Regions from separate parts of the Allobosea sp. MMO-172 genome, predicted to be linked through region 1. Evidence: riboswitches for the same ligand, from Rfam matches in the RefSeq annotation. Region 1 holds a riboswitch; the other holds the start of a gene.

Region 1 (15,082 bases):
GGCGATCGTGGTGCGCACGCCGGCGATCCGGTCGTCGATATAGCTGCCCTTGGCGACGACATGGGTCAGATCGAGCGCGGCAGGATCGAGCTTCGCCCAGCTCGCGCTCGGTGGCATCGGTGCCGGCCTTCCGGCCGCCTGTTCCCGAAGGCGGTCGATATAGGCGTGCTTCTCGCCCATGCGCTGGAGCTGCCAGGTGCCGAGCGTGCACAGCACCACCGTGCCGACGACCGTCAGCAGCGTCGGCAGCAGCAATCCGGGCCTGCGAGGTGCGGGGGACGACACGGCGGTCACGATTCGCGTCTGCCTTCCTCGGCCTTGTGGGCGTATTGCAGGGCGACGGCGAGCCCCTTCATCGGCCTGAGCAGGCCGAGGCAGAGCACGATGGCCAGCGGCAGCCAGATCATCAGGTGCAGCCAGATCGGCGGCTCATAGGCGATCTCGACATAGAGGGCCGCGCCCAGCACGATAAAGCCGGCGATCAGCATGATGAACACGGCCGGGCCGTCGGCCGAGTCGGCAAATTTGTAGTCCAGCCCGCAGGCATTGCAGCGCGGCTTGAGCTTGAGGAAGCCGTCGAACAGCGCGCCTTCGCCGCAGCGCGGGCAACGACCCGCCAGCCCCGTCGAATAGGGGGAGGGGAGTGTGGGTTCAGGACCGGCCATTGCAGCCTCCCAGAGCATAGACCCGAAAAGTGGAATCCGGCTTTCGGATCGATGCGAAATCAAAGGACCTAAGCAGGAAAGGCGGCCTCGCGGCCGCCTTTCAGACGTTGACCGCGAGGGCGCGGTAAGCGGCGTCAGTGTCCGGCAGCAGGCGCGCCCGCTGCCCAGACATAGATCGCGGCGAACAGGAACAGCCAGACCACGTCGACGAAGTGCCAGTACCAGGCGGCGAACTCGAAGCCGAGATGCTGGTCCGGCTTGAAGTGACCGAGATAGGCCCGGTAAAGGCAGACCGCCAGGAAGATGGTGCCGATGATGACATGCGCGCCGTGGAAGCCCGTCGCCATGAAGAAGGTGGCGCCGTAGATGTGGCCCTTGAAGCCGAAAGTGGCGTGCGAATACTCGTAAGCTTGGCAGATCGTGAACAGGACGCCGAGGATCACGGTCAGCCACAGCGCCTGCTTCAGGCCGGCGCGATCGTTGTTGATCAGGGCGTAGTGCGCCCAGGTCACGGTCGTGCCCGAGGTCAGCAGGATCAGCGTGTTGAGCAGCGGGAGGTGCCAGGGATCGAAGGTCTCGATGCCCTTCGGCGGCCAGTGCCCGCCAGTGAAATCGTAGCGCAGATAGTTGATCTGCTCGCCGGCGAAGAGGCTGGCATCGAAGAAGGCCCAGAACCAGGCGACGAAGAACATCACCTCGGAGGCGATGAACATGATCATGCCGTAGCGGTGATGGAGCTGCACCACGCGGGTGTGGTGCCCTTCCTTCTCGGCCTCGCGGATCACGTCCATCCACCAGGCGAGCATGGTGTAGAGCACGCCGAGCAGGCCGGCGCCGAACACCAGGGGGCCGAGATGCATGCCGCCGACCGGCAGCGCCTTCATCCACATCACCGCGCCGATCGCCATGATCGTCGCGCTGGCGGCGCCGACGAGCGGCCACGGGCTCGGATCGACGAGGTGGTAATCGTGGTGCTTCGTATGGGCCCCGGCCATCGTATTCAGTCTCCGCGTACGGCGTCTTGTCCGCGCTTTTGATCTAGCGTGGTTCTACAGTTTCGGATTGCCCGCGTCACCCTTGACGGGGCCGGCCTTGTCCTCCGCGACGGGCTGGCCCGACTTGGAGGCGAAATAGGTGTAGGACAGCGTGATGGCGTGGACCCCGTCGAGCTCGCGGTTTTGAGCGATTTCGGGGTCGATATAGAACACCACCGGCGCCTCGAAGCTCTCGCCGGGCTTCAACGTGTGCTCTGTGAAGCAGAAGCACTGGATCTTGACGAAATAGGCCGCGCCCTTCTCGGGGGCGACATTATAGGTCGCGATGCCCGTGACCGTGCGGTCCGAGCGATTCGTCATCTTGTAGAACACGGTCTGGGTCTCGCCGACCCTGACCTTGATCTCCGGGCTTTCCGCCTCGAATTTCCAGCCGAGACCCGGCGCGACATTGGCGTCGAAACGCACCGCCATCGTGCGGTCGAGAATCTTGCCGGCGCCGGCCGTGCCCGTCATCGGCGTGCCGCCGAAACCGGTGACCTTGCAGAACAGGTCGTAGAGCGGCACCGCCGCGAAGGAGGCGCCGAGCATGCCGAAGGCAACGCCGGCGCAGATCAGCGCGGTGCGCGCCGGATTGCCCTTGCGCTGCTGGGGGGCGGGCGCCGTCATCACAGCGGCCGGTTCAGGATCGCGGGGCCGGTCTTCACCAGCGTGACCACGAAGAAGAAGATCACGAGCCCGCCGAGCACCAGCGCCAGCGCGATCGAGCGGCGGCGGCGGCGTGCCATGTCCTCGGGCGAGAACGGGGCCGGAGCGGCCTGCTGAGGGCGCTGATCGCTCATCCGATCACCTTCGGCAGCGCCCACATCAGCCCGAAAGCATTCTCGACGAGCAGCACGGCGAACAGCAGGAAGAGATAGAGGATCGAGAAGCCGAACAGCGACCAGCAGGCCTTGGTCGCGGCGGGGCCTTCGGTCCGCAGCCAGACCTGGATCGACAGCGCGATCATGACGAGCCCGGTCGAGACCGAAACGGCGAGATAGAGCAGGCCGCCGAAGCCCATCAGAGCCGGCAGGACGGCGACCGGCGCCATGATCAGCGAATAGAGCACGATCTGCCGGCGGGTCGCGGCCGGGCCGGCGACGTTCGGCATCATCGGGATGCCGGCGCGGGCGTAGTCGCGCGATTTCACCAGTGCCAGCGCCCAGAAATGCGGCGGGGTCCACAGGAAGATGATCGCGAACAGCACAAGCGAGTGCCAGCCGAAATCGCCGGTCACGACGGCCTCGCCGATCATCGGCGGGAAGGCGCCGGCGGCACCGCCGATCACGATGTTCTGCGGCGTCCAGCGCTTCAGCCACATCGAATAGACGACGGCGTAGAAGAAGATCGTGAAGGCCAGCATCGCCGCTGAGAGCGCGTTCGCGACAAGGCCGAGCACCAGCACGGAACCGATCGAGAGCGTCAGCCCGAAGGCCAGCGCTTCCGAGGGCAGGATGCGGCCCGACGGAATCGGCCGCTTGGCGGTGCGGCTCATCAGCGCGTCGATATCGGCGTCATACCACATGTTGAGGCAGCCGGACGCGCCGGCCCCGACCGCGATCGCCAGGAGCGCGGCAAGGCCGAGCACGGGATGCACGGAGCCCGGCGCGGTGGCCATGCCGGTCAGCGCCGTCACGATGACCAGCGACATCACGCGCGGCTTCAGCAGCGCGAAGAAGTCACGCGCTTCGCCGGTGGAGGCTGTCAGGCTCTCGGTGCGGGTCTCGAACGCAGCAGACATCGGTTGAATCGTCTTCGTACTCTTGTGAACGGCGCCCGTGGGCGCGGGGTCTTCGCGGCGATGGTTGCCGCCCGTCTCCGGAACGCTCCTTGGAGCGCTCGGGGGAAGGGCGGCGGCGGGTCGTGGGACCCGCCGCCTCAAGCATCGGACCGAAAAGTGGGACCCACTTTTCGGAAAAATCGGATGCTCTAGCAGTCGGCGAGATCATCGCGCGTCCATCGACGCGCGATGATCGAAGTCTCAGTGGTCCGAGCCGGTGATGCGCGGCAGCGTCTCGAACTGGTGGAACGGCGGCGGCGAGGACAGGGTCCACTCCAGCGTCGTCGCGCCTTCGCCCCACGGATTGTCACCGGCAAGCTGCTTCTTCGTGAAGGCGACCACGAGGCCGTAGAAGAAGATCAGCAGGCCGAAGGCAAAGATGTAGGAACCGATCGACGACCAGAAATGCCATCCCGCGAAGGCGTCCGGATAGTCCACATAATGACGCGGCATGCCGGCGAGCCCGAGGAAGTGCTGCGGGAAGAACAGCAGGTTCGCGCCGACGAAGGCGACCCAGAAGTGCAGCGTGCCGATCCAGTCCGGGATCACGTAGCCGCTCATCTTCGGGAACCAGTAGTAGAAGCCCGCGAAGATGCCGAACACGGCGCCGAGCGACAGCACGTAGTGGAAGTGCGCCACGACGTAATAGGTCGCGTGCAGCGAGCGGTCGACGCCGGCATTGGCCAGCACCACGCCGGTGACGCCGCCGACGGTGAACAGGAAGATGAAGCCCATCGCCCAGACCATCGGCGCGGTGAAGCGGATCGAGCCGCCCCACATCGTCGCGATCCAGGAGAAGATCTTGATGCCGGTCGGGACCGCGATGACCATCGTCGCGAACACGAAATAGCGCTGCGTGTTGAGCGACAGGCCGGCGGTGTACATGTGGTGCGCCCACACGATGAAGCCGACGACGCCGATCGCGACCATGGCGTAGGCCATGCCGAGATAGCCGAAGATCGGCTTCTTCGAGAAGGTCGAGATGATGTGGCTGACGATGCCGAAGGCCGGCAGGATCATGATGTACACTTCGGGGTGACCGAAGAACCAGAACAGGTGCTGGTACAGGATCGGATCGCCACCGCCGGCCGGATCATAGAAGGTCGTGCCGAAGTTGCGGTCGGTCAGCAGCATGGTGATCGCGCCAGCGAGGACCGGCAGCGACAGGAGCAGCAGGAAGGCCGTGACCAGCACGCCCCAGGCGAACAGCGGCATGCGGTGCATGGTCATGCCCGGCGCGCGCATGTTCAGGATCGTGGTGATGAAGTTGATCGCGCCCAGGATCGAGGCGGCACCGGCAAGGTGCAGCGACAGGATGCCGAAATCGACCGACGGACCCGGGTGTCCGGATGTCGAGAACGGCGGATAGACCGTCCAGCCCGTGCCGACGCCCTTGGCGCCCGGCGCGCCCTCGACGAACATCGAGATGATCATCAGGATGAAGGCGGCGACCGTCAGCCAGAACGAGATGTTGTTCATGCGCGGGAAGGCCATGTCCGGCGCGCCGATCATCAGCGGCACGAACCAGTTGCCGAAGCCGCCGATGACCGCGGGCATGACCATGAAGAAGATCATGATCAGGCCGTGGCCGGTGACGAAGACGTTGTAGCTCTGGCCGTTGGCGAAGATCTGCAGGCCGGGCTGCTGCAACTCGATGCGCATCATGATCGAGAGGAAGCCGCCGACGAGACCCGCCATGATCGAGAAGATCAGGTAGAGCGTGCCGATGTCCTTGTGGTTGGTCGACAGGAGCCACCGGCGCCATCCGGTCGGATGGTCGTGATGGGCCTCGTCATGGCCGTGAGCGTGAGCCGCTGTTGCCATCGTTCTTCTCCTCGGCGACTTACTTGGACGCGGCAGCAAACTTGCTGCCCGCATCTTCGGCATTGGCGAATTTCTGCTTCGCTTCCGCGAGCCAGGCGGCATAGCGCTCCTGGCTGACGACGCGGACGGCGATCGGCATATAGGCGTGGTCCTGGCCGCAGATGAACGAGCACTGGCCGTAATAGATGCCTTCGCGCTCGGCCTTGAACCAGGTTTCGTTCAGGCGGCCGGGAATGGCGTCGATCTTGATGCCGAAGGACGGGACCGTGAACTTGTGGATGACGTCGGAGGCGGTGACCTGGACGCGGACGATCTTGCCGACCGGGATGACGGCCTCGTTGTCGACGGCGAGCAGGCGCGGCGCCTCGGCTTCGGCGATACGCTTGCTGGCGATCGCCTTGGCGCGCTCTTCCTCGTTCAGCATCAGCGAATCGAAGGTGAAGCCGCCGCTCTCCTTCGGGTACTCGTAGGTCCAGCGCCACTGGTTGCCGGTGACCTTCAGGGTCATGTCGGACTGCGGCACTTCGAGCTGCAGCTTGAGCAGGCGGAACGAGGGGATAGCGATCACGACGAGGATCAGGACCGGGATCACGGTCCAGGCCACTTCGAGCAGCGCGTTATGCGTGGTCTTGGAGGGGACCGGGTTCGCCTTCTCGTTGAAGCGGAAGACGACATAGATCAGCAGCGCCAGCACGAAGAGCGTGACGATGGCGATGATGATGTTCAGCCAGTCATGGAACCAGTGGATGAACTCGGCGACGGGCGTGACGGCGCCCTGCAGGTTCATCTGCCAGGGAGACGGCATGCCGGTGCCGGCGAGCGCCGGGACGGTCGCCAGCGCTGCGACGGCAAGGGCCGTGGCGGCCGCTGTTGCAAAAGTCCTGCTCAGAAATCGCATCGATCCGACATGCTCCTCAATCGACTTGCATGGGAGCCGACCGGCTTTGCCCCACGCATGAAGGGGCGACCGTGAAGTCGCCTCATTCTTCGAGATTGCGATAAATCAAAGATCACGCTTGCGCCAGAGGGGCAATGAAGACTGCCCCCATCCACAGTGCGGCAAAATCGCACGAGGCCTTGACGAAGCGCCGGGGCGGGCGTTCCGCCTTGACAGGACCCACCCTGCATGGTCCGAACGCGTTTTATGTTGAGGAGCGGCGGGATTCTCTGGCGCGGTCGGCGTTTTGCCTGAATTCTGCGCTTCTGCTGCGGTTTCACGGTCCGGTTTGGAAGGGATGGCAGGGATGATGAGGATCATCGGAGCGGCAGGCGCCCTGGCGCTGGCGCTCATGGGGACGAGCCTCGCCGCCGGCTCCGCTTTCGCGCAGGGCGCGGTGCGCTCAACACATGGCGACTGGCAGATGCGCTGCGAGGTGCCGCCGGGCGCCAAGGCGGAGCAGTGCGCGCTCGTCCAGAACGTCGCCGCCGAGGACCGGCCGAATCTGACGCTTCTCGTCATCGTGCTGAAGACGGCGGACCAGAAGAGCCGGCTGCTGCGCGTCGTCGCCCCGCTCGGCGTGCTGCTTCCCTCCGGGCTCGGCCTCAAGATCGACGACAAGGATATCGGCCGCGCCGGCTTCGTGCGCTGCCTGACCACCGGTTGCGTGGCGGAGGTCGTCATGGACGATACCCTGCTCGGCCAGCTCAAGGGCGGCAAGAGCGCGACTTTCATCGTATTCCAGACGCCGGAAGAGGGGGTGGGCGTGCCCGTTTCCCTCAATGGCTTCGGCCCGGGCGTGGAGGCGTTGCCGTGATCGATCAGACTGTGTTCGCGAGCCGTTGGCTTGCCCTGCCGTTGCTGTGCCTCGGCCTTGCCGGTTGCGGCGCGGGTTCCTCTTCCGGAGGCAATACCGCGCTCAACGTCATCATGTTCCAGTCCACCACACCCCCCCCGGCCGACCAGCTGCCGAAGGACGACGAGCAGGACCAGCAGCTCGTCTGCCCGGAGGTCATCATCGCCGATGGCGGCGCCGCGATCCGCGCCCAGTCGGGTCAGGATTCGAGCGGCCTGCGCTACCAGATCTCGATCACCAACGTCGCGCGCGAATGCACCGCGACCGGTAACGGCACCTTCCGCCTCAAGGTCGGCGTCGAGGGGCGCGTTCTGCTCGGCCCGGCCGGCGGTTCCGGCAGCTACGGCGCCACGCTGACGACCACTGTGATGCGCGGGACGAGCGTCCTCGGTAAGCGCAGCGCGCGCGTCGGCGCGACGATCCCGTCGGGCCAGGGCGGCGCCGACTTCACCCATGTCGAGGAAGGCATCATGGTGCCGGCCGGCAAGGGCGACGTCGAGATCTTCGTCGGTCTGGGCGGTGGCGGGCCTGCCGCGCCGGCGCGTCGCCGCCGCTGATCGAGGCAGGGTTTGCCGTGAAAGACGACGGCGCGCCGATTGACTCAATCGGCGCGTCTTGTATCTGTGCCGAAGCCGCATATCCCCGCGGGAGAGACCGGGCTTCGAGCCCGGCGCCGAAGGCGCAACCGCCCCGGAAACGCTCAGGCAAAAGGGCCGCTGGGGATTTGGCGCTCTGGAAAGCGGCGGGCAGCGATGCCCGCCCACCGACGGGTGTAACTCGTCCGATCTTATGGGTCGGGTGGGGAAATCTCTCAGGTGCCGAGACAGAGGGGGCGCGTTCCGGACACTATCGTCCGGGGCTTGCGCTTGACTCTGGGAGGGGCATGCCATGGCTGCCGAGGCCAATACCGATACTGCCGGCGCTGCTGCGCCGCTGAAGACCCCGCTGCATGCGCGCCACGTCGCGCTTGGCGCCCGCATGGTGCCCTTCGCCGGCTACGACATGCCGGTGCAGTATCCTGCGGGCATCCTGACCGAGCATAACTGGACGCGCGAGAAGGCCGGGCTCTTCGACGTCTCGCATATGGGCCAGTGCTTCCTGATCGGCCCCGATCACGAGACCACGGCCAGGGCGCTCGAAGCGCTGATCCCCGCCGATATCGTCAACCTCGCCCCCGGCAAGCAGCGCTACTCGCAGCTCCTCAACGAGGAAGGCGGCATCCTCGACGACCTGATGGTGACGCGCTCGATCGATCCCGACGAGGATGGCGCGCTCTATGTCGTCGTCAACGCCGCCTGCAAGGATGCCGACTACGCCCATATCGAGGCGCGCCTGCCGGCGAATGTGAAGCTGGTCAAGGCCGAGCATCGCGGCCTGATCGCGCTGCAGGGCCCCGGCGCCGAGGCGGCGCTCGCCGCGATCGCTCCCGAAGCGGCCGAGATGGGCTTCATGTCCTCGCGCACCATGAAAGTCGCCGGCATCAAGGCGAATGTCAGCCGCTCCGGCTATACCGGCGAGGACGGCTACGAGATCTCCGCCGCCGCCAACAAGATCGGCGACATCTGGGACACGCTGCTACTCGACGGCAACGTCAAGCCGATCGGCCTCGGCGCCCGCGATTCGCTGCGTCTCGAAGCCGGCCTGTGCCTCTACGGCCATGACATCGACACCACGACCTCGCCGATCGAGGCCGCGCTCAACTGGTCGATCCAGAAGCGCCGCCGCGAGGAGGGCGGTTTCCCCGGCGCCGCGCGCGTCCAGCGCGAGCTGGCGGAAGGCGTCTCACGCATTCGCGTCGGCCTGAAGCCGGAAGGCCGCGCCCCGGCTCGTGAGGGCACCGAGATCGCGACGCCCGAGGGCGAGGTGATCGGCGTCGTGACCTCCGGCGGTTTCGGCCCGACGCTCAACGGCCCCTGCGCCATGGGCTATGTCGCCAAGGCTCATTCCGCGCCGGGCACGCAGCTCAACCTGATCGTTCGCGGCAAGTCGCTGCCGGCCGTCGTGGCGACGATGCCTTTCGTGCCGAACGGCTACAAACGCTGACCCCTTTTCCAGACAACTGACGCCAGGAGGAAACCATGGCCGAGACCCGCTACAGCAAGGACCACGAATATATCCGCATCGAGGGTGACGTCGGCACCGTCGGCATCTCCGACTACGCCCAGTCCCAGCTCGGCGACGTCGTCTTCGTCGAGCTCCCGAGCGTCGGCAAGGCGCTGGCCAAGGGCGGCGAAGCCGCCGTGGTCGAGAGCGTCAAGGCGGCGTCCGAGGTCTATGCCCCGGTTTCCGGCGAGGTCGTCGAGGTCAATGGCGAGCTCGAGGCGGCGCCCGGCACCGTCAACGAGGACCCGGCCGGTAAGGGCTGGTTCCTGAAGATCAAGATCAAGGACGCCGGCGAGCTCGACGCCCTGATGAACGAGGCCGAATACCAGGACTACGTGAAGTCGCTCTGATCGGGTGTCGTCCCGCACGCGCCGCAGCACGTAAGTGCTGCCGCGCAGATGCGGGACCGCCATCAGGATAAGGCGCCTTCTCGTCGCACGATCCCGTGTCTGCGCAGCGGCATTCCATGCCGCAGCGCGCACGGGATGACACCCCGAAACGGAATCACCCCATGCGCTATCTCCCGCTCACCGATACCGACCGCGAGGACATGCTCGCGCGGATCGGCGTCTCCGATGTCGACGCGCTGTTCAGCGACGTGCCGGCCGGCAAGCTGCTGAAGGCCCCGGTCGATCTGCCCCGCGCCAAGGGCGAGCTCGAGGTCGAGCGCATCCTCGGCAAGATGGCGGGCAAGAACACCGCTGCCTCCGCCGTGCCCTTCTTCGTCGGCGCCGGCGCCTACAAGCACCATGTTCCGGCGACGGTGGATCACTTGATCCAGCGCTCGGAGTTCCTGACCAGCTACACGCCCTATCAGCCCGAGATCGCGCAGGGCACGCTGCAATATCTCTTCGAGTTCCAGACCCAGGTCGCCGCGCTGACCGGCATGGAGGTCGCCAACGCCTCGATGTATGACGGCTCGACCGGCACCGGCGAGGCCGTGCTGATGGCGCATCGCGTCACCAAGCGCCGCAAGGCGGTGCTGTCCGGCGGCCTGCATCCGCATTACACCGCGGTCGTCGAGACCCTCTCCGAGATGGCCAATGACGAGGTCGTGGTCCTGAAGCCCGATGTCTCGGCCAACGAGGACATCCTCTCCCAGATCGACGACAGCACCTCCTGCGTCGTCGTCCAGTCGCCGGACGTGTTCGGCAACCTGCGTGACTTGAAGCCGATCGCCGAGAAGGCCCATGCCCATGGCGCGCTGCTGATCGCGGTCTTCACCGAGGTTGTCTCGCTCGGCGCCGTCGTGCCGCCCGGCGCTCAGGATGCCGATATCGTCGTCGGCGAAGGCCAGTCGATCGGCAATGCCCTGAACTTCGGCGGCCCTTATGTCGGCCTCTTCGCCGCCAAGTCGAAATATATCCGCCAGATGCCGGGCCGGCTCTGCGGCGAGACGGTCGATTCGACCGGCCAGCGCGGCTTCGTGCTGACGCTCTCGACGCGCGAGCAGCATATCCGCCGCGACAAGGCGACCTCGAACATCTGCACCAATTCCGGCCTCTGCGTGCTGGCTTTCACCATCCACATGACGCTGCTGGGCCAGACCGGTCTTGCACGTCTTGCCGAGGTGAACCACGCCAACGCCGTGAAGCTCGCCGACGCGCTCGCTGGCGTCGAAGGCGTGACCGTCCTCAACGACAGCTTCTTCAACGAGTTCACCGTGAAGCTGAAGAAGCCCGCTGCCGAGGTCGTCGAAGTGCTCGCCGCCAAGGGCATCCTGGCCGGCGTTCCCGTCTCGCGACTCCTGCCCAAGGCCGGGCTCGACGACCTGCTGATCATCGCCTCGACCGAGGTGAATACCGATGAAGACCGGGCGGCCCTCGTGGCGGCGTTCGTGGAGGTGCTGTGATGTTGAACCGTCAGGGACGTCCCACCCAGGCCGGCGAGGCGGCTCACGCCGAGCACGCCACCTTCACCGGCAACAAGGCTCTCCAGCAGGTCGAGCCGCTGATCTTCGAGATCGGCCATCACGAGGCGACCGGCGTCGATATCGACAAGCCGGCGCCCTTCAAGTCGCGCCTCGGCAAGCATGCCCGCCAGGGCGAGATCGGCCTGCCCGGCCTCTCCGAGCCCGAGACGATGCGTCACTTCGTGCGCCTCAGCCAGAAGAACTACGGCATCGATACCGGGCTCTTCCCGCTCGGCTCCTGCACGATGAAGCACAATGCCCGCCTCAACGAGAAGGTGGCGCGGCTTCCGGGCTTCTCCGACGTGCATCCGCTGCAGCCGACCTCGACAGTGCCCGGCGCTCTCGACCTGATGCTGGAGCTCGCCCGCTACCTGATGACGCTGACCGGCATGCCGGCCGTCGCGCTGAGCCCCAAGGCTGGCGCCCATGGCGAGGCCTGCGGCATGATGGCGATCAAGGCCGCGATTGCCGCCAAGGGCGAGGGCGCGACCCGCAATGTCGTGCTCGTTCCCGAATCGGCCCATGGCACCAATCCGGCCACCGCAGCCCTGATCGGCTTCTCGGTGAAGGCGGTTCCGGCCCGTCCGGACGGCACCGTCGCGGTCGAGGACGTCAAGGCGCTGCTCGGGCCGGATATCGCCGCGATCATGCTGACCAACCCGAACACCTGCGGCATCTTCGAGCCTCAGATCGTCGAGATCGCTGCGGCGATGCATGAGGCCGGCGCCTATTTCTACTGCGACGGCGCCAACTTCAACGCCATCGTCGGCAAGGCCCGTCCCGGCGATCTCGGCGTCGACGCCATGCACATCAACCTGCACAAGACCTTCTCGACGCCGCATGGCGGCGGTGGTCCCGGTGCCGGTCCGGTCGTGCTCTCCGAGCGTCTGGCGCCCTTCGCGCCGGTGCCTTTCATTCATGTCGAGAACGGCAAGCCGCATCTGATCGAGTCGCGCGGCGAAGCGCCGGCGGGCAACCAGCCCTTCGGCCGCATGACCGCCTTCCACGGCCAGATGGGCATGTATGTCCGCGCGCTGGCTTACATGCTGAGCCACGGCTCGGACGGCATGCGCCAGGCCTCCGAGGATGCGGTACTGAACGCGAACTACATCCGCGCCGGCCTCGCCGACCTGATGTCGCTGCCCTTCCCGGATCACCCGTCGATGCACGAGGTATTGTTCGACGACGAGTGGCTGAAGGGCTCGGGCGTCTCGACGCTCGACTTCGCCAAGGCGATGATCGACGAGGGCTACCACCCGATGACGGTCTATTTCCCGCTCGTCGTCCACGGCGCCATGCTGATCGAGCCGACCGAGTCGGAATCGAAGGCGGCGCTCGACCTCTTCATCGCGACGCTGCGTGATCTCGCCATCGCGGCCAAGGGCAATGACAAGGAGCGCTTCACCAGCGCCCCGCATCACGCCCCGATCCGCCGCCTCGACGAGACCCGCGCAGCCCGTTCGCCGGTGCTGAAATGGGAAAAGCCGGCCCCCGCGCAGGCGGCGGAATAGGGCGTTCCCGACCATGCTGACGACATTCGTCAGCATGGTGAAGGGCGCGGGCAGCTTCTTAAGCATTCCTTGACCATGTCGCGGAATGATCCCCCGGTGCCGCTCTGTGCGGCCCGGGGGTTTTCATGTCTGCGCGTCCCTCCATCCTCGCTCTTGCGGCTGCTGCTCTGCTGGCCTCGACGGCGCTCGTGCGTGCCAACGAGCCGAGCTACGGCCCCAACACCTATGACCGCACGCTCGAGGCGCTGATCGCCCATGAGGACGTCGCCAACCGCGGCGGCTGGCCCAAGGTGCCGGCAAGCGCCAGCGCGCTGAAGCCGGATTCGCAAGGTCCGGATGTCGTCGCGCTGAAGCAGCGCCTGCTCGCCAGCGGCGATCTCGCGCCGGAAGCCGTGGCCGGCGATGTCTACGACGCGAACGTGGTCGAGGCGGTGAAGCGCTTCCAGCGCCGCCATGGCCTGTCGGATCTCGGCACGGTCGGGCGCCTGACCCTCAAGGCGATGAACACGCCGGTGGAATCGCGCCTGAACCAGCTCACCGCGACGCTGGAGCGCCTCAAGGGCAACGGCTTCAATTTCGCCAATCGCTATGTCGTGGTGAACATCCCCGGCGCCAGCGTCGAGGCGGTGGAGAACGGCACGGTCGCCCAGCGCCACCTCGCCATCGTCGGCCGGCCGGACCGGCCCTCGCCGGTGATCCAGGCCAATATCTCCTCGGTCAACCTGAATCCGTACTGGACGGTGCCGATGTCGATCGTGAAGGCCGACATCATCCCGCACATGCGCAAGGACCCGAGCTTCATCGCCAAGTCGAACATGAAATTGCTCGGCGCCGAGAACAAGGAAATCGACCCGGCCAGCGTCAACTGGGCGACCCTGAAGAACCCCTATTTCTACGTGCGCCAGGAGCCGGGCCCGACGAACTCGCTCGGCCAGATGAAGATCGACATGCCCAACAGCGATGCGGTCTACATGCACGACACGCCGAAGAAGACGCTGTTCCGCAACGACGTGCGCTTCAACTCCTCCGGCTGTGCCCGCATCGAGGGCGTCCGCGACCTCGGAGCCTGGCTGCTCGAAGGTTCGGAATGGAACCGCCAGTCGATCGAGGACGAGATCGCCAAGGGCGAACGCAAGAACATCACGCTGAAGAAGCAGGTTCCGGTCGCCTGGGTCTATCTCACCGGCTGGCAGGGCGCTGACGGGCAGGTGCAGTTCCGGGACGACATCTACGGGCTCGACACGCCGCAGGGCATTGTCACCTCGACGATCCAGCCGCGTAAGCCAAAGCCGAAGGCGGCCGTGGTCCCGCCTGCGCGGCCTGCCGCGGCGCCGATGGCGGCCTCAGGCAATCCGCCGGCCGCGACAGCGACGGCCAGCAACTGAGAACCCTCAGGGACGCTTCAGGATCGCCATCACCGCGTCGATCGCCTCGGCGCGGGCCTTTGGGTCGCTGCCGATCGTGACCATGCCATCGGGCCGCTGCGAATAGGCCGCCTTGCGTTCGCGCAGCGGCAGGTTCGGATGGTCGAAATCGTGATGGGCGCCGGGAAACCCGACGAAGCGCGCGCCGCCGCTGCGGGCGAGCTCCTCGCATGGGGCGGCCGGCGTCCAGTCATCGGTCAGCCCCTGGAAGATTGCCGTATCGGTTTGCGCCTGCCAGCCGCGCTTCAGGATGGCGCGGCAGCCGGGATAGAAGGCGATGACGTGGCGCAGACGCTTGGCCTCGGGCGCACCCGCGACGCGCAGCGCCGTCGAACCGCCATTCGACCAGCCGATCAGGGCGATACGCTGCTTCAGGGCAAAGCCCTGCTTCTCCAGCCAGTCGACGGCGGCGAAGGCGTCGCGGGCGCGGCCGGCCGGCGTCAGTGCGCGCTCGCGCTCGTTGCACAGTGCCTTGATGCCGCGAGGCCCGAAGCTGTCGACGAGGAGCACGGCATAGCCTGCGCTGGTCAGGCGCTGCGACCAGTCGTCCTCGCGAGCATTGATTTCCCCTGAACCCCTGTAGAGCCCGGCGCAGCCATGCAGGCCGATCACGACGGGGAAGGGGCCTGTACCGGCGGGGCGCGCCAGCCAGCCCACGAGATCGCTTGAATCGCGCGACGGAAAGCTCACCTTTTCGAAGGCGTTTGCGGCAGCCGTAGCCACCATGAAGGGCAGGAGCGCGACGGCGAGCAAGCGGGTGAGGCGACCGATCATCCCTAACCTCCTTAGCTTTCAAAATGTGCGATCAGGCTTGCTCGTTCGCCCTCGAACCACGGGTCATCCCGGGCTTGCCCCGGGATCCATCGAAGAGTGCCGGAGCTTTACGATGGATCCCGGATCTCCGCTTCGCTGCGTCCAGGATGACGTTGTGTTCCGCCCGCATCGACCGGCGCCGGGTGATTGCGATAGTGGCGCCCCACGCCGGAGTTCCCTCAATTGAACGCCAAAGAAAAACGCCGCGTCCTTGCGGGCGCGG
Region 2 (15,082 bases), on a different contig from region 1:
TGCATGACGGCGCCAATGCGATCGCGATCGCGCCCTTCGTCGAGCCGCATGTGCATCTCGACAAGATCCTCTGGGGCCTGCCCTGGCACGGCATCAACGTTCCCCGCACCCTGCGCGAGATGATCGACAACGAGGTCGAGATCCGCAGGACCCTGCCCTGGGGCGTCCCGGAGCGTGCCGGCAATCTCATGCGCCAATGCGTCGCGATGGGCTCGACGCATATTCGCAGCCATATCGACATCTCGACCGAGTACAAGCTGGACAACCTGCACGGCGTCCTCGCAGCCTGGGAGAAGACGAAGCACGCCGTCGGGCTGGAGCTCGTCGCCTTCCCGCAGACCGGCATGATGATCGATCCGGGCACGGCCGAGCTGATGGAGGCGGCGCTCGACGAAGGCGCGTCGGTGATCGGCGGCATCGATCCGGGCGGCATCGACGGCGACCCGAAGGGCCATCTCGACACGATCTTCGACATCGCCAGCCGCAAGGGCGCCAAGATCGACATCCATCTGCACGAGGCTGGCGATCTCGGCCTGTTCGAGATGGGGCTGATCGTCGAGCGGACGAAGGCGCTCGGCATGCAGGGGCGCGTCGTCGTCAGCCACGCGTTCTGTCTGGGCGATTCTCAGCGCGACAAGGTCGAGCGCATGATCGACATGGTGGTCGAGGCGCGCATCGGCATCATCTCGGCGGTCCCCGGCGCGAACGTGTTCCCGCCGATGTTCGAGCTGGCACGGCGCGGCGTGAAATGCGCCATCGCCTCGGATTCGCTGCGCGACACCTGGAACCCGCATGGCAACGGCGACATGCTGGAGCGCTGCTGGCTGCTCGCCTACCGGACCGGCAGCCGGACCGACGACAAGCTGATCGAATGCCTGGGCATGGGCACACGTCGCGGCGCCGACCTGCTCGAGCTCAAGGGCCACGGCCTGGAGGCCGGCTGCGAGGGCAGCCTCGTCCTCATCCCGGGCGAAAACCTCGCCCAGATCGTCGTGGACAGGCCGAAGCGCGCCCTGGTCGTGAAGAACGGCCGCATTGTCGCCCGCGACGGACAATGGGTCGACTGAAGGCCGCGAAACGCGCGCATTCCGGCATCGACGAACCGCCGGCACCGGAATGCGGGCACAAGCCGGCGGGCAGGTTTTGGAACAAGGTGCGGGCCGGCGATCAGGTCGACAGGCCCGCACCGAGGCGCGATTTACGAAAGGCTGTTGGGACGCTGTGTGATCAACGCCGCGAGGGCGTCAGCCGTGGCCGCCGACAATGTCCAGCCAAGGTGGCCGTGCCCGGTATTGTAGAAGACCCGCGGATTTCGGCCGTGCATGACGCGCGGCACCATGTCCGGCATCATCGGCCTCAAGCCGGCCCAGGGGACGACCTGGCGCATGCTCATCCGCGGGAAGTGCCGTCGACACCAGGCGATCAGAGGCTCAATGCGCGCGGCCCGGATATCCTTGTTGTAGCCGTTGAACTCGGCTGTCCCGGCGACGCGGAAGCGCGTCGCTCCCAGGCGGCTGGTGACGATCTTGGCCTGATCGTCGAGCAGGCTGGTCCAGGGCGCGGCATCCTGATCGGCCTTCTCCGGCAACTCCACCGTGATGGAATAGCCCTTGACCGGATAGACATTCATCCGGTCGCCGGCCTTCGCGGCCAGCTGACGCGAGCCGACGCCGCCGCAGATCACGATCGAGTCGAAGGTTGAGACCTGCGCCTCCCGTGAAGAAGGTTCCGCTCCGGCCTGAATGAAGCCGATCTCGACCGAGCCTGCCCCGGGCGTGATCGAGAGGACATCGACGCCGAACCGCATTTCGGCGCCTAGCCTCTCGCAGGCACGCGACAAGCCGCTCGTGAATTTATGGATATCGCCGGTGAAGTCCGAAGGCGTGTAGAATCCGCCATGGAAATCGCCGTGCAGCGCCGGTTCGATGGCTCGGATTTCCTGCGGTGTCACGGCCCTTCGCTCCAGCCCGGCCCTGGCCAGAAGGGAGGTCACCCGCGCGGCTGCCTCGAAATCCTTCCTGCCACGATAGACGTGCAGGATTCCGCGCTCCTCGCAGTCGAAGGCGATGCCTTCCTCGTCCGCGATCGTTCGCAGGTGATGCCGCGCCTCCATCGCGAGGCGAGCCGTCGTGATCGTGTTTTCCTCATAGCGCGGGATGGCGGCGACGAATTCTGCCATCCAGGAGAGCTTGTGCCATCCCGGCCGCGGCCCGACGAGCAGCGGCGCCCCGGGCGTGAACATCCACCGGATGCCCTTCAGCATCGTCGCCCAGCTGTTCCAGACCTCGGCATTCGAGGCGGAGAGCTGGCCGCCATTGGCGAACGAGGTCTCCATCGCGGCATAGGGATGCCGCTCGAACACGGTGACCCGGCAGCCGCGTTTCAGCAGGTTGTAGGCGGTGGTGATGCCGGTGATCCCGGCGCCGATCACGGCGATATTGGTGTTTTCAGTCGACAAGAAAGCGCTCCTTCCGCAATCCCTGCGGATGTGGCGCCCCCTCTGTCATTGGCCTGAGAGCTTCGATCGCGCTCGTCATTGAGCAGCGGGCTTACACCGTCGGCGGGAGCTGTTGCTCCGCTTTTCAGAGTTTCAATTCAGGTGCGGTTCTTTTGCCTGAGAGTTTCCGGGGCGGTTGCTCCGTCGGCGCCTTCTCGGATGACCGAGACGATCTCTCCCGCGAAATTTCGTGATTGCGATGCTGTTCCGGTCTGCCGGCCCGCGAGAGCATATCCTTCCCGGAGCTGGCCGTTTCCCTCAAGTTCTCCTCACTCGGGTCAGAGGCTGGGCCGGCTGGCCTGCACTCCGCACCTGGACGTCAGGGCTTTGTACCCAATCCCGCGATGCGATCAAGGAAGCGGTCGGCATGGGGCTGCCAGACCGTACGGCCTTCCGCGGTCGGGAACAACCTGTGCCCGTCTTCGCCGAACGGCGCCAGCAGGTGATATTCGGCATCTCCCCCGGCCGACTGGTAGGCCTGCGCCATCCGGGACGTCAGGGCGCCGTCGAAGAAGCGGTCGTTCTGCGTATAAATCCACAAGGTCGGGATCTTCGACGAACGGCCGAAGGTCGCTGCCGCCTCGACCAGGCTGTCCGGCGAACAATTGTGGTTCGGCTTGCCGCCGGCATAGCCGCCGCGACCACCGGCGAAATTGATCACCGCTCGCACGCCCGCGGGAGCGCGGCTCGCAGCAGCCAGGGAACCCCAGCCTCCGGCCGACTGGCCCACCAGCAGGATGCGGTCCGCCCTGACCGTATCGAGTGCTGCAAAATAGCGCGCGACATTCTGGATGTCATCCGCCGTCGCGAGCCCGCCGCCGACGTAATCGGGCCTGCTGCAGGGACCATAGGCCTCGGCCCAGGTGCCTCCGCGTGGTCCGTAGCCGCGGCGCAGGGGCAGCACGACCATATAGCCGCGTGACAGCAGCCAGTCCGCGCCCGCCCGATATTCGGGAGGCGCCATCGTCTTGCGCGCGGCAGCGTTTGCAGGCGAGCCGTGGCTGACGATCGCAAGCGGGAACGGACCGGAACCCGATGGAACGAGGACGCGCGTCGGCAGGAGGATGTCCGCGCCCTGCCCGTCCTTGCCCACGGGGACGAACCAGGCCTGCTCGCCAGCGCGTTCGCGATCGACCGATAGCCGCCCCGGCTGCGGATTCTCGACAGCCTCCCAGGGATTGGCCGGCTCCGCCTGTGCCGAGGGTATCAAGCCTAGCGCCAGAACAGAGGCGGCAGCGGCGTACTTCAGCGGAACCATCCAGTCGCAGATAGAGACGACGCCCGATGCGAAGAGAGACATATCTGCAATCCACCCCCGTTGATTTTCCTGAAATAAGTATTTTGATGAATTCGAGTCAAGTGATGTTACTGAACAGCGACGCTATATATTATATATCTAAATCTATTCAGAAAAATGCCCTTATTATGCATTTAAAGCATAATCTTATGCTTGATGATTTCGGCAACCGACAACATCCTCCTCCCAATAATATCGTGATCGAAGCGGCCCATGCCGATCTCGATCCGCATGGGAGGGATATCCGATATGTTGATCAGATCAGCTCGCGCCGCTCTGGCAGGCGCGGTCCTGTTCGGCTCTGCCGTGACCACGGGACAGGCCGCGACACCCAAGGACGTCTTCGTCATGGCGAGCGATCTGACGACCTTCATCACCTTCGATCCGGCCGCAGCCAACGAGTCGTTCCCTAATGAATTGCTGCGTCAGATGTGCACGCCGCTGCTCTCGCTCGACCATCAGGACCCGTCGAAGGTCGTCGCCGGTCTCGCCGAGACATGGTCCAGCTCCCCGGACGGCAAGACATGGACCTTCTCGATCCGGCGCGGCATGGTCTTCGCCTCGGGCAAGCCGGTGACGTCCGCAAGCATCGCCTGGTCGATGCGTCGGTCGATGAAGCTGAACCTCGTCACCGCCAGCCTGATGCGCGACTGGGGTCTGAATTCGCCGGACCAGATCGCGACGCCGGACGATCACACCCTCGTCCTTACCCTGACGAAGGACCTCGCGCCGTCGGTCACACCCTTCGCCTTCACCAATCACCGTCTCGGGTCTGCGCTCGATGCCGATGCGGTGATGGCGCATGAGAAGGACGGCGATCTCGGCGCCGGTTGGCTGAACACCAATGTCGCCTGCTACGGCCCCTACCGCCTGAACACCCTCAGAGCCCAGGAAGTCGTGATCCTGGAGGGTTATCCGAAGTTCTGGAGCGGCGCGCCCGCGATGAAGCGGATCATCGTGCGGCATGTGCCGGAGCCGGGCGCGCAGAGGCTGCTGCTTGAGAAGAACGACATCGACTACGCCAAATCGGTCGAAGCCTCGTCCCTGGCGGCGATGGTCGCCAATCCCGACCTGCGCTTCCAGTTCAAGCCGCGGCTCGACAGCGTCTATCTCGCGCTCAACCAAAAGGACCCGATCCTTACCAATCCGAAGGTCATCGAGGCCTTCCGCTACCTGATTGACTATCAGGGCCTGAGCGAGACGGTCCAGAAAGGGCGCGCCGAGATCCGCCAGAGCTTCGTGCCGGCCGGCGTGTTCGGGGCGCTGCCGAAGGGGGAGGATCCCTATCGGCTCGACATCGCCAAGGCGAAGTCCTTGCTCGCCGAGGCGGGCTATGGCGACGGGTTCAAGAAGACCATCCTGACGATGACGAACTACCCGTTCCCGGACCTCGCCCAGAACCTGCAGCAGAACGCCGCGAAGGCCGGCGTAACGCTGGAGGTCCGGACCATGGCGACGGCCCAGCTCTACACGCTGATGCGTAGCCGCGACTTCCAGATGCTGATGGCGGTCTACGACTACGACTATCCCGACGCCAACGACATGGCCCTGCGGATGGCCTACAACCCCGACAATAGCGACGCCGCCAAGGCCACCAATTTCCTCGCCTGGCGTGCTGCCTGGGCGCCGGGCGCCTGGTTCAAGGAACAGGTCGAAACCGCCCAGCGCGAGCGCGATCCCGCCAAGCGCACGGCGCTCTATGCCGAGCTGCAGCGCCGCCATATGCAGGAATCGCCGATCATCGGCATCTTCCAGCGGCTCGGCGCGATGGCCTTGCACAAGCGGGTCAAGCGCTTCGACTACAACGGCGCAGAGCTGTTCTACGACACGATCCAGAAGGATTGAGCCGTGAGCTCCCTGACCGATCTCGCGCCGCGGCGACCTGTCCGCGCGCGCCTGCCGCGCCGGGTGCTGCCCATCCTGCGCGGCAGCCTCTCCATCGCGCTCACCTTGCTCGGCCTGTTGGCCCTGACCTTCTTCATCGGCCGCGTGCTGCCCTTCGATCCGATCGCCGCGGTGGTCGGCGAGAAGGCCGATGCCAGCGTCTACGAGACCGTGCGCGCCAGGCTGGGGCTCGACCAACCGCTCTATGTCCAGTTCGGCCTGTTCCTGCGCGACATGCTGAGCGGGAATTTCGGGCGGGCGATCTTCACCGGCAATGCCGTCGCCGACGATCTCAGGCACGTCATCCCGGCGACCGTCGAGCTTGCCACCGTCGCCATCATCATCGGCTGCGGCTTCGGCATTCCCTTCGGCGTTGCGGCCGCAGTCTATCGGGGGCGCCCGATCGACCATGCCGTGCGCCTGCTGTCGCTCGTCGGACACTCGGTCCCGATCTTCTGGCTCGGCCTGATGGGGCTGATCATCTTCTATGCCTGGCTCGGCTGGGTCGGCGGTTCCGGGCGGGTCGATATCTTCTACCTCGACGCCGTGCCGCGGCGGACGGGCATGCTGCTGGTCGATTCCCTGCTGGCCGGCGACTGGGACGTCTTCGTCAGCGCGTTCAGGCACATCATCCTACCGGCGCTCCTGCTCGGCTATTCCTCGATGGCCTATATCAGCCGCATGACCCGCAGCTTCATGCTCGACCAGCTCGGGCAGGAATATGTGACCACGGCGCGGGTCAAAGGCTTGTCGCGGCGCCGCGTGGTCTGGGGCCATGCCTTCCGCAACGTACTGGTCCAGCTCGCGACCATCGTCGCGATCTCCTATGGCGGCCTGCTCGAAGGCGCGGTGCTGACCGAGACGGTCTTCGCCTGGCCCGGCTTCGGCCAGTACCTGACCACCGCGCTGATGATCGGCGACATGAACGCCGTGCTCGCCTGCACCCTGATCGTCGGGCTCGTCTTCATCTGCCTGAACCTGATCACCGACCTCCTCTATCGCTTCCTGGACCCGCGCACCCGATGACGGTTCAATCTTTCGAACGCGACGCCACATTCCGATCCTGGCTACTCGCCGAGGCGCCGGAATCCGGCTTCCAGGCCTGGTCGCAGAGCTGTTACCTCGCCTGGCTGCGCCTGGCCGCGAATCCGCTCGCGGTGATCGGCCTCGTCGTCCTGCTGGCGCTCGGGCTCGTCGCCCTGCTGGCGCCGTGGATCGCCACCCACTCGCCCTTCGAGCAGGTCTTGGCCGAGCGGCTCCAGCGCCCGAGCGCGGCGCATTGGCTTGGAACCGACGAGCTCGGCCGGGACGTCTTCAGCCGCATCGTCTACGGCGCCCGGACCACGCTCTACATCGTCGGCCTCGTCGCCGTGATCGTCGGGCCGATCGGCCTGTGCATCGGCACGACCGCCGGCTATCTCGGTGGCTGGGTCGAAGCCCTGCTGATGCGGATCACGGATATCTTCCTGTCCTTCCCGAGCCTGATCCTGGCTTTGGCCTTCGTCTCTGCGCTCGGTCCCAGCCTCGACAATGCGATCATCGCGATCGCGCTCTCGTCCTGGCCGGGTATCGCACGTCTCGCCCGGGCCGAGACGCTGACGATCCGCTCCAGCGACTATGTCGATGCCGTCCGCGTCATGGGCGCCTCGACGCCGCGGATCATCTTCCGACACGTCATGCCGATGTGCCTGCCCTCGGTCGTCGTGCGGGTGACGCTGAGCATGGCCAGCGTCGCGCTGACGGCGGCGGGCCTCGGTTTCCTCGGCCTCGGCGCGCAACCGCCGACGCCGGAATGGGGCGCGATGCTCTCGACCGCCCGGCAATATCTGCTCGAGCACTGGTATCTCGCCGCCATGCCGGGCCTCGCCATCCTGATCGTCAGCCTCGCCTTCAACCTGTTCGGCGACGGGTTGCGCGACATGCTCAACCCGCGCAGCTGAGGGAGACGGCAATGACTTCGAACAGCCCCATCCTCACCGTCGAGGATCTGCGCGTCGGCTTCCCCACGCCACGCGGCACCGTGGAAGCCGTGCGCGGCATCAGCTTCGCCATCGGCCGCAACAAGGTCGGCATCGTCGGCGAATCCGGTTCCGGGAAGTCGATGACCGGGCGGGCCATCCTCAAGCTGCTACCCGGCGGAGCGACCTCGACCGTCAAGTCGATGAAGCTCGGAGACACGGATCTGGCGAGCCTCAGCGAAAGCGAGATGCTGGGCATCCGCGGCAAGCGTATCTCGATGATCCTGCAGGACCCGAAATACTCGCTCAATCCGGTCATGCGGGTCGGACACCAGATCGCCGAGGCCTTTCGTGTCCATCACCGCGCTTCCAGGGCCGAGGCGGAGGAGCGGGCGCTGGAGATGCTCGCGGCCGTCCGCATTCGCGATCCACGGCGCGTTTTCTCGCTCTATCCGCACGAGGTTTCGGGCGGCATGGGCCAGCGCATCATGATCGCGATGATGCTGATCCCCGAACCCGAACTCATCATCGCCGACGAGCCGACCTCGGCGCTCGACGTTACCGTCCGGCTTCAGGTCCTGGCCATTCTCGACGACCTCGTGACGACGCGCGGTATCGGCCTGATGTTCATCAGCCATGACCTCAATCTCGTCTCGAGCTTCTGCGACGAGGTGCTGATCATGTATGCCGGGCGCATCGTCGAGCGTTGCCCCGCCGCCGAGCTTCACCAGGCAAAGCACCCCTATACGCGCGGCCTGCTGGCCTCGCTGCCTCGGCTCGAAGACGGCCACAAGCGCCTGCGGGTGCTGGAGCGCGACCCTTCCTGGCGCGACGAACCCATTCCGGCGGAAGCATGATCGAAGTCAGCCAGTTGCGCGTCGCCTTCGGCGCGGATGAAACCCAGACCATCGCCGTCGACGATGTCTCCTTCACGATCCCGGAAGCGACCGTCTACGGGCTCGTAGGCGAATCCGGCTGCGGCAAGACGACGATCCTGCGCTGCCTGTGCGGCCTCAACCGGCAATGGTCGGGCACGATCAGGGTCAACGGAAAGCCGGTCGGGCCGTTGCGCGACCTCGCCTTCTACCGGATGGCCCAGATGGTGTTCCAGGACCCGTACGGCTCCCTGCATCCCCGGCACACGGTCAACACCATCCTGTCCGAGCCGCTGCTGGTACACGGCATCCCTGATATCGGCGCGCGCGTCTCCCGTGTCCTCGCGCAGGTCGGCCTCGGCGAGAGCTTCCGCTTCCGCTACCCGCACCAGCTCTCGGGGGGCCAGCGCCAGCGCGTGGCGATCGCCCGCGCGCTGATCCTCGAGCCGCGCATCCTCTTCCTCGACGAACCGACCTCGGCGCTCGACGTCTCCGTCCAGGCCGAAGTCCTCAACCTGATCCGCGACATCCAGGTCGAGCAAGGCCTGACCTGCGTCCTCGTCAGCCACGATCTTGCGGTGGTCGCGAATCTTTGCAACCGCCTAGCAGTGATGAACCAGGGCAAGCTGGTCGAGGAGCTGAGCGTTGCCGACCTGATGTCCGGCCGTGCCCGGAGCGGCTACACGCAAAGGTTGATCGCTGCCAGCGCGGGCTATGATCGAGCGCTGGTCAGCCTCGATTCGGACTAGCCCGCTTGCATTGGCGGAAGGGGGCGATGCCGGCGAGGCACTGTCGCGGGACGTCGCAGCGTGCTGCCATCCCCTGACGAAACCGGAGAGAAGCGATGGAGGTCAAATGGTTGGAGGATTTCCTCAGCCTGGCGAGCACGGCCAGCTTCTCCCGCTCCGCGGCCGAACGCCATGTGACCCAGTCGGCTTTCAGCCGCCGCATCCGTCAGCTCGAGGATTGGGTCGGCTTGCCCCTGATCGACCGGGCCACCTACCCCGTCCGGCTGACCGCAGCCGGTGAGAGCTTTCGCGCCACGGCACAGGAGCTGCTGCAGGACCTGCTGCGCGCCAGGGACAATCTGCGGGAGAAGCAGGGCCTGCGCGCCAATACCCTGTCCTTCGCCGCGCTTCACACCTTGTCGCTGACCTTCTTCCCACAATGGCTGCGGCGCATCGAACCGCGCTGCGGCGGATTGCGGACCCGGGTGAGTGCCGACAACAACGGGATCGACTCGCTCGTGACGCTGCTGCGGGAAGGCGGCAGCGATTTCCTCCTGATGTACTCGCACAGCGCGGTCCCGATCTTCATCGGCGACAGCGACATCACGCATGCGCGCCTGGGCGACGAACGGGTGATCCCCGTCTCGGCTCCCGATGCGAACGGCCGCCCCATCCATCGGATCGAACCGGGAGCGGCGCCGGCGCGCCATCTTGCTTATGGAACCGGATCGTTCTTCAGCCACGCACTGGCCGATCTGTTCGCGAGCAGGCCGCTCGAACGCGTCACCATCCACGAGAACACGATGTCCGAAGGCCTGAAGGCGATGGCGCTGGCCGGCTGGGGCTTGGCCTGGATACCCGAGAGCATCGTGCGGCTCGACCTCGCCGGCGGGCAACTCGTGCGCGCTGCCGATCCGAGCTGGGACCTGACGGTCGACATCAGGCTCTACCGGTCCCTGTCGAACTCCCGCCCGGTGGTGGAGCAATTCTGGGACATCGTCACGGCAGAGGCTCGCGAGATGGGCAGCGCCCCAGCTTGACCAGCGGCTGCCGACCTGTGGCGCCCATCTGCGCGCGCTGGCCCAGCCGGTGGCAACCGCCCTCGTTGGTGACGCGGAACGTGCTCGTCAGGTCTAACGCGGCAGTCGGCTTCGACGCCCCGTCAGCCATCTCATCACCAACCAGCTGATAGCGACGCCGCAGACACCACCGGTCAGCTTGACCAGCAGATCGGCCAGGCGGGCGTGCCGACTCGGCGAGAGCAACTGGAGGAACTCCAGCCCGATCGCGATCGCCACGACGAACAGCAATACGGCCACGATCCGCCTCGGATAGACCGTCGCGAACAGGAAGCCCAGGAGCCCGAAAGCGCCGAAGCGTTCGAGATGAACGGCATGGCCGATTCGCGGGCGCATCTCGAGCGAAGACAGGGTGGCGAAGACGATGAAGGCGAGCAGCAGCCAGGGCAGGACGGGCAAAAGCGCTCTTGGATTCATAGTCCGCTCGTCTCCGGCTACCGCGAGCCGACCTTGTCGCGCGCCCGCCGGCCTGAGGCAAGCAAACTAGTGCGGTAGGGTGGAACGATAGACCTGGAGAGTCTTCTGGGCGACGCTCGGCCAGCTATAGGCCTGCTCGACCTGCAGCGCCTGGGCGCGGGCTTGCTCCTCGCTGAGCGGATTCGCCAGCTTGGCGGTCATCGCCTTCGCGAGAGCGTCGATGTCGCCGAGCGGGAAGTAGTCCTCGGCCGGCAGGCCGAGCTCCTTGTTCGCGACGATGTCGCTGGCGAGCACCGGCAGCCCGTACCCCATCGCCTCGAGCAGCGCGATCGGCATGCCCTCATGGCTCGACGGCAGCACGAAAAGAGCGGCGTTGGCGAAGAGATCGGCCAACCTGTCTCCGGTCTGGAAGCCGGTCAGCACGACGCCGGGCACGCTCGCCGCCAGCGCCCTCACCTCGCGGGAATACGGCGTCTCGAACTCCGCGCCGCCGGCCAGGACCAGCTGGAAATCGGGGTCGGCGCCCTTCGCGAAGGCTTTGATCAGGTCGATCTGCCGCTTCTCGGGCACGAAGCGCGCCGCCAGCAGCACATAGCGTTTCGACCGCAGGCCGAACTCGCCGAGAATGCCCGTCTCCGCCGCGTTCCGCGGAATGGTGACGCCGTTCGGCACGAAGGCGACGACTGCGCCATGGCGCGAGGCCATGGTCCGTGCCACCTCGTTTGAGACCGCGATCCGGCCGTGCGACAGGCGCATGCCGAAATATTCGCCGAGCTTCAGCACGCAGCGGGCGAAACCGCCCCATTTCTGGCGCTCGTAATCATAGCCGTGATGAGTGACGACGATCCGCAACCCGAACAGCCGGGCCAGGGGCACGAACAAGGCCGGCCCGACCGCATGGATGTGCAGGATATCCGGCCGGCGCCAGGCCGCGACCCAGACGCCGAGGAAAGTGTGCACGATCGCTTCGAGCGCCATCTTGCGCGGCGCCCAGAGCGGCAGGATGCGAATGCCGTTCCACGTCTTCGCGCCGGCATGCGACAGGTAGCGGCTGCGACCGATGACATCGACATCCCAGCCGGCTGACGACAACTCGCCGGCGAGCATCTCGACATGCTTCTCGACGCCACCCTGGACATTCGGGATGCCGCGCAGCCCCAGAAAGACGATATGCCTGCGCGGCTCGCTCTTCACGGCGGTGGCAGCGCATTGGCCGAGGGGCGCCTCGACAGGCACATTGGTCACGATAGCCCCCGGCTGCCGTCTTCCGGTCGAACCGGGAGCAACGCTGCAAATTTGCAGGCCTCGTACATGCCTCTGAATGACTCCGAAAGGTTTCCCCAAGAGCCGAGAAAAGACTGCGGCCGAGAAACCTTACCCCCAGAGACAAGAAGATATCCAAAGATCGCCGACTCAGCGACAAGCAACTCGCACTGCTGCGGCGCCTTCCAATTGTTAACCTTTATGGCCCGATCGCTGCCCCAGCTCAGCTGCCGAGCGCCTCGTAGAGCGCGAGCGTCCGGTCGCGATAGGCAGCGGCGGAGAATTCCGAGGCGATCCATTCACGGCCCGCACGCCCCATCTCCGCCCGGCGGGCGGTCGTCAGCGCCGTGAGATCGGACAGCTTGCGGGCGAGGTCCTCGACATCCCCGGAAGCGAAGAGCAGCCCGGTCTGCCCATCCCGGACCATCTCCGGAATGCCGCCGATCGCGGCCCCGATCACCGGCCGCCCGAGAGCATAGGCTTCGAGGATGCTGATCGGCGCGTTCTCGTACCATTCTGAGGGCAGAACCAGCGCGCGCGACTGCCCGATCAGGCGGTGCAACTCCTGCCCCGAAAGATGTCCGACGAAATGCGCGTTCGCGCCGGTCTGGATCGCCAGCTCGCGGAGCGCCTCCTCCTCCGGGCCGGTTCCGGCCAGGATCAACCGCTGGTTCGCGCGCGCTGCCGCCCGGATCAGCGTCGCCAGCCCCTTTTCCGGTGCGAGCCGCCCGGCAAAGACGACGTAATCGCCCTCCTCCCAGTCGGACCGATAGGTCTCCACATCGACGAAATTGGGAATGTAGACCAGCTTCTCGCGCGGCCAGCCCCACTCCACCAGCTTCTCCAGATAGAAGCGGCTGGGCACGACGACCCGGTCGAGTTTGTCGCGATAGAGCCCGAGAGCCCGGTGCACCATCGTCTCGACCAGCACCAGCCCGCTGAGCGGGACCGAGGCTTTGACGCAGCGATGGCGCAGGACGTTGTAGATTCGCCCGCCCCGGCAATCCTCGCAGACCTTGCCCGCGCGCAGCATCTTGTAGGACGGGCACGCGAGCTTCAGGTCATGCGCCGTCATCACGACGGGAATGCCGGCGTCCTTCAGGGTGGAGAAGATCGCGGGCGAGAGATGGTGATAGACGTTGTGGGCATGTGCGACCGAGGGGCGCGCCTGCGCGATCAGCCTGGCGAGGTTGCGCTGGGCTTCGACGGAATAGATCACGCTGGCTGCCTGCACGACCTTGCGCAGCGGGCTCGTCCGCTGGCCATATTCGATCTCGGAGACGAAATAGTCGGACCAGGGCGAAGGAACGTTGTTCTCGTGCTGCATGGCGAAGGGAACGACGTCCCAGCCGATTTGCGCGAACATCGCCATATGGTCGAAGAAGACCGCTTCCGCGCCGCCGCGGCGATAAAAGTAGTTGTTGATCGCCAGCAGGCGCTTTCCCGCCGGTTGCGAACGCGACACTGCGGCCTCCCTACCAGCCGAGCCGGTCGAGCGCGCGATCGACGGGCAGCACGATGCAGCCACGATCGACCGCATGCGCGACCAGCCGGTCGAAGGTCTCGGGCGTGCAACCATGGGCCGTCGGGCGCGCCGCGATGTCGTGCGTGAAGAACACGAGCCAGCCCGGCGTCTCGGCCACGTCGTCGATCCAGCGCGTCAGGGCGCGCGCCTGCGCCTCCGGCTGGCGGATCTCGACCGCCTTGAGCATGAGAGGATCGACGAGCCCGCGGTTGATCGCCTCGCCGGCACCGCGGCAGCTGCGGAAACGGCGGCGGAACTCCGGCCGCGCCAGCGGCCAGGCGGCATTGTAGGGAAAGGCGAAATTGGCCGGCGGCGGCGCGACGCCGGCGCCCGCGAGATAGGCGGCATTGCGGTCGAGATCGCGTGGCAGCTCGCGCCGGGACATGTCGCGGATCCGGCGATGCGAGAAGGTGTGGCAGCCGACCTCGTGGCCCCGCTCGGCGAGCTCCCGGCAGCCCTCTGGCGCGATCAGAACCCGCTCGGGCTCGACCTGCCCGGCAAGCCCCCCGGCGATGTAGAAGGTGCCGCGCGCGCCGTGCCTTTCGAGGATCGCTGCGCCTTGATCGAGCGCGCTGTCCGGCACGTCATCGAAGGTGAAGGAGACCAGCGGGACATCGGTCGCCAGCGCCCGGCGCGCACCGGCGAACTTCCAGATCAGCCGGTTCGTCAGCCGATCCGCGAGCCCGCCATGCCTCTGAATATTCTCGATCAGGCTAGGCATGTGCGACGGCCCCTTGCGGCTTGGCGCCCGGCTCCGGCAGCAGCCCGGCGGAGGTTTGTAGGGAGAGGCCGTAGATCGCGATCAGGAAGGTCAGCCAGAGTGGGTTGGATCCCTCGAAGAACAGGCTCTCCAGGCAGGCATGGGCCAGGACATACAGCCAGATCCTGACGAACAGGCGGGTGAGGTCGCTATGCGCGTTCGCGGAATCGATGCGCGAGATCTGATAGAGCGGCAGGACAACCAGCCAGACCAGCGTCAGCAGCAGGCCCGGCACCCCCATCATCAGGATCATCTCAAGATAGGAATTATGCGCGTGGGAGGCCGCTACCGCCCAGGTCTCGATCTCGCCGCCGCTATTGACCAGCTGCGAGGTCTGCCAGAAGCCCTTCATGCCGTAGCCCGTCAGGGGCCGCTCGGCGATCGCCCCGAACGCCAAGCGCCAGATGTCAGCCCGGTTCGTGAAGGTCGCGTCGATGCCGAGCTCCGAAACGAACTCGCCGAGCGGCCGGATGACCGCCGACCCCACGGCGAAAAGGTTGAAGAACGCGATGCCTCCGATGACGATCGGAATACGCAGGACGCGCACCCTTTCGAAGAGCCAGGCCACGACCAGCACCGCCGGAAGCATCGCCGTCGATGTCTTTCCTCCGGTATTGAGCAGGAAGAAGAACGCCAGGCCGACGATCGCCGCCCCCGCCAGGCGGGACCATACCTTCATGGCGAAGAGCCCGAAGAGCACCATGACGACCATAGCCACGGCGGCGTCGTTCTTGTGCCGGAAATGGCCGCGCCACAGTCCGGCATTCATCGGCTCGAGCACCGTGGAGGTCTGATGGAT

What was found. Region 1 has a riboswitch for glycine ahead of gcvT (glycine cleavage system aminomethyltransferase GcvT). Riboswitches for the same ligand answer to the same signal wherever they lie in the genome.
Region 2: it holds a riboswitch for glycine, as region 1 does, so the genes downstream of both, WFK61_RS17040 (D-amino acid dehydrogenase) here and gcvT (glycine cleavage system aminomethyltransferase GcvT) in region 1, are expected to answer to the same signal.

What each region holds. Positions count from the first base shown of each region.
Region 1 covers NZ_JBBCUM010000001.1:298,643-313,724, reverse strand. Annotated here, with positions in the region: gene WFK61_RS01465 (SURF1 family protein) at 1-294, opposite strand, end outside; gene WFK61_RS01460 (DUF983 domain-containing protein) at 291-665, opposite strand; gene WFK61_RS01455 (cytochrome c oxidase subunit 3) at 800-1,660, opposite strand; gene WFK61_RS01450 (cytochrome c oxidase assembly protein) at 1,715-2,326, opposite strand; gene WFK61_RS01445 (hypothetical protein) at 2,326-2,499, opposite strand; gene WFK61_RS01440 (heme o synthase) at 2,496-3,440, opposite strand; gene ctaD (cytochrome c oxidase subunit I) at 3,681-5,303, opposite strand; gene coxB (cytochrome c oxidase subunit II) at 5,323-6,201, opposite strand; gene WFK61_RS01425 (invasion associated locus B family protein) at 6,593-7,057, shown strand; gene WFK61_RS01420 (hypothetical protein) at 7,054-7,653, shown strand; glycine riboswitch at 7,732-7,822, shown strand; gene gcvT (glycine cleavage system aminomethyltransferase GcvT) at 7,985-9,139, shown strand; gene gcvH (glycine cleavage system protein GcvH) at 9,175-9,549, shown strand; gene gcvPA (aminomethyl-transferring glycine dehydrogenase subunit GcvPA) at 9,711-11,051, shown strand; gene gcvPB (aminomethyl-transferring glycine dehydrogenase subunit GcvPB) at 11,051-12,622, shown strand; gene WFK61_RS01395 (L,D-transpeptidase family protein) at 12,748-14,007, shown strand; gene WFK61_RS01390 (dienelactone hydrolase family protein) at 14,014-14,820, opposite strand.
Region 2 covers NZ_JBBCUM010000011.1:86,759-101,840, forward strand. Annotated here, with positions in the region: gene WFK61_RS17035 (amidohydrolase) at 1-1,067, shown strand, start outside; gene WFK61_RS17040 (D-amino acid dehydrogenase) at 1,199-2,458, opposite strand; glycine riboswitch at 2,593-2,688, opposite strand; gene WFK61_RS17045 (alpha/beta hydrolase family protein) at 2,817-3,797, opposite strand; gene WFK61_RS17050 (ABC transporter substrate-binding protein) at 4,044-5,639, shown strand; gene WFK61_RS17055 (ABC transporter permease) at 5,691-6,704, shown strand; gene nikC (nickel transporter permease) at 6,701-7,618, shown strand; gene WFK61_RS17065 (ABC transporter ATP-binding protein) at 7,630-8,493, shown strand; gene WFK61_RS17070 (ABC transporter ATP-binding protein) at 8,490-9,260, shown strand; gene WFK61_RS17075 (LysR family transcriptional regulator) at 9,371-10,279, shown strand; gene WFK61_RS17080 (VanZ family protein) at 10,373-10,735, opposite strand; gene WFK61_RS17085 (glycosyltransferase family 4 protein) at 10,802-11,971, opposite strand; gene WFK61_RS17090 (glycosyltransferase family 4 protein) at 12,222-13,463, opposite strand; gene WFK61_RS17095 (polysaccharide deacetylase family protein) at 13,474-14,244, opposite strand; gene WFK61_RS17100 (O-antigen ligase family protein) at 14,237-15,082, opposite strand, start outside.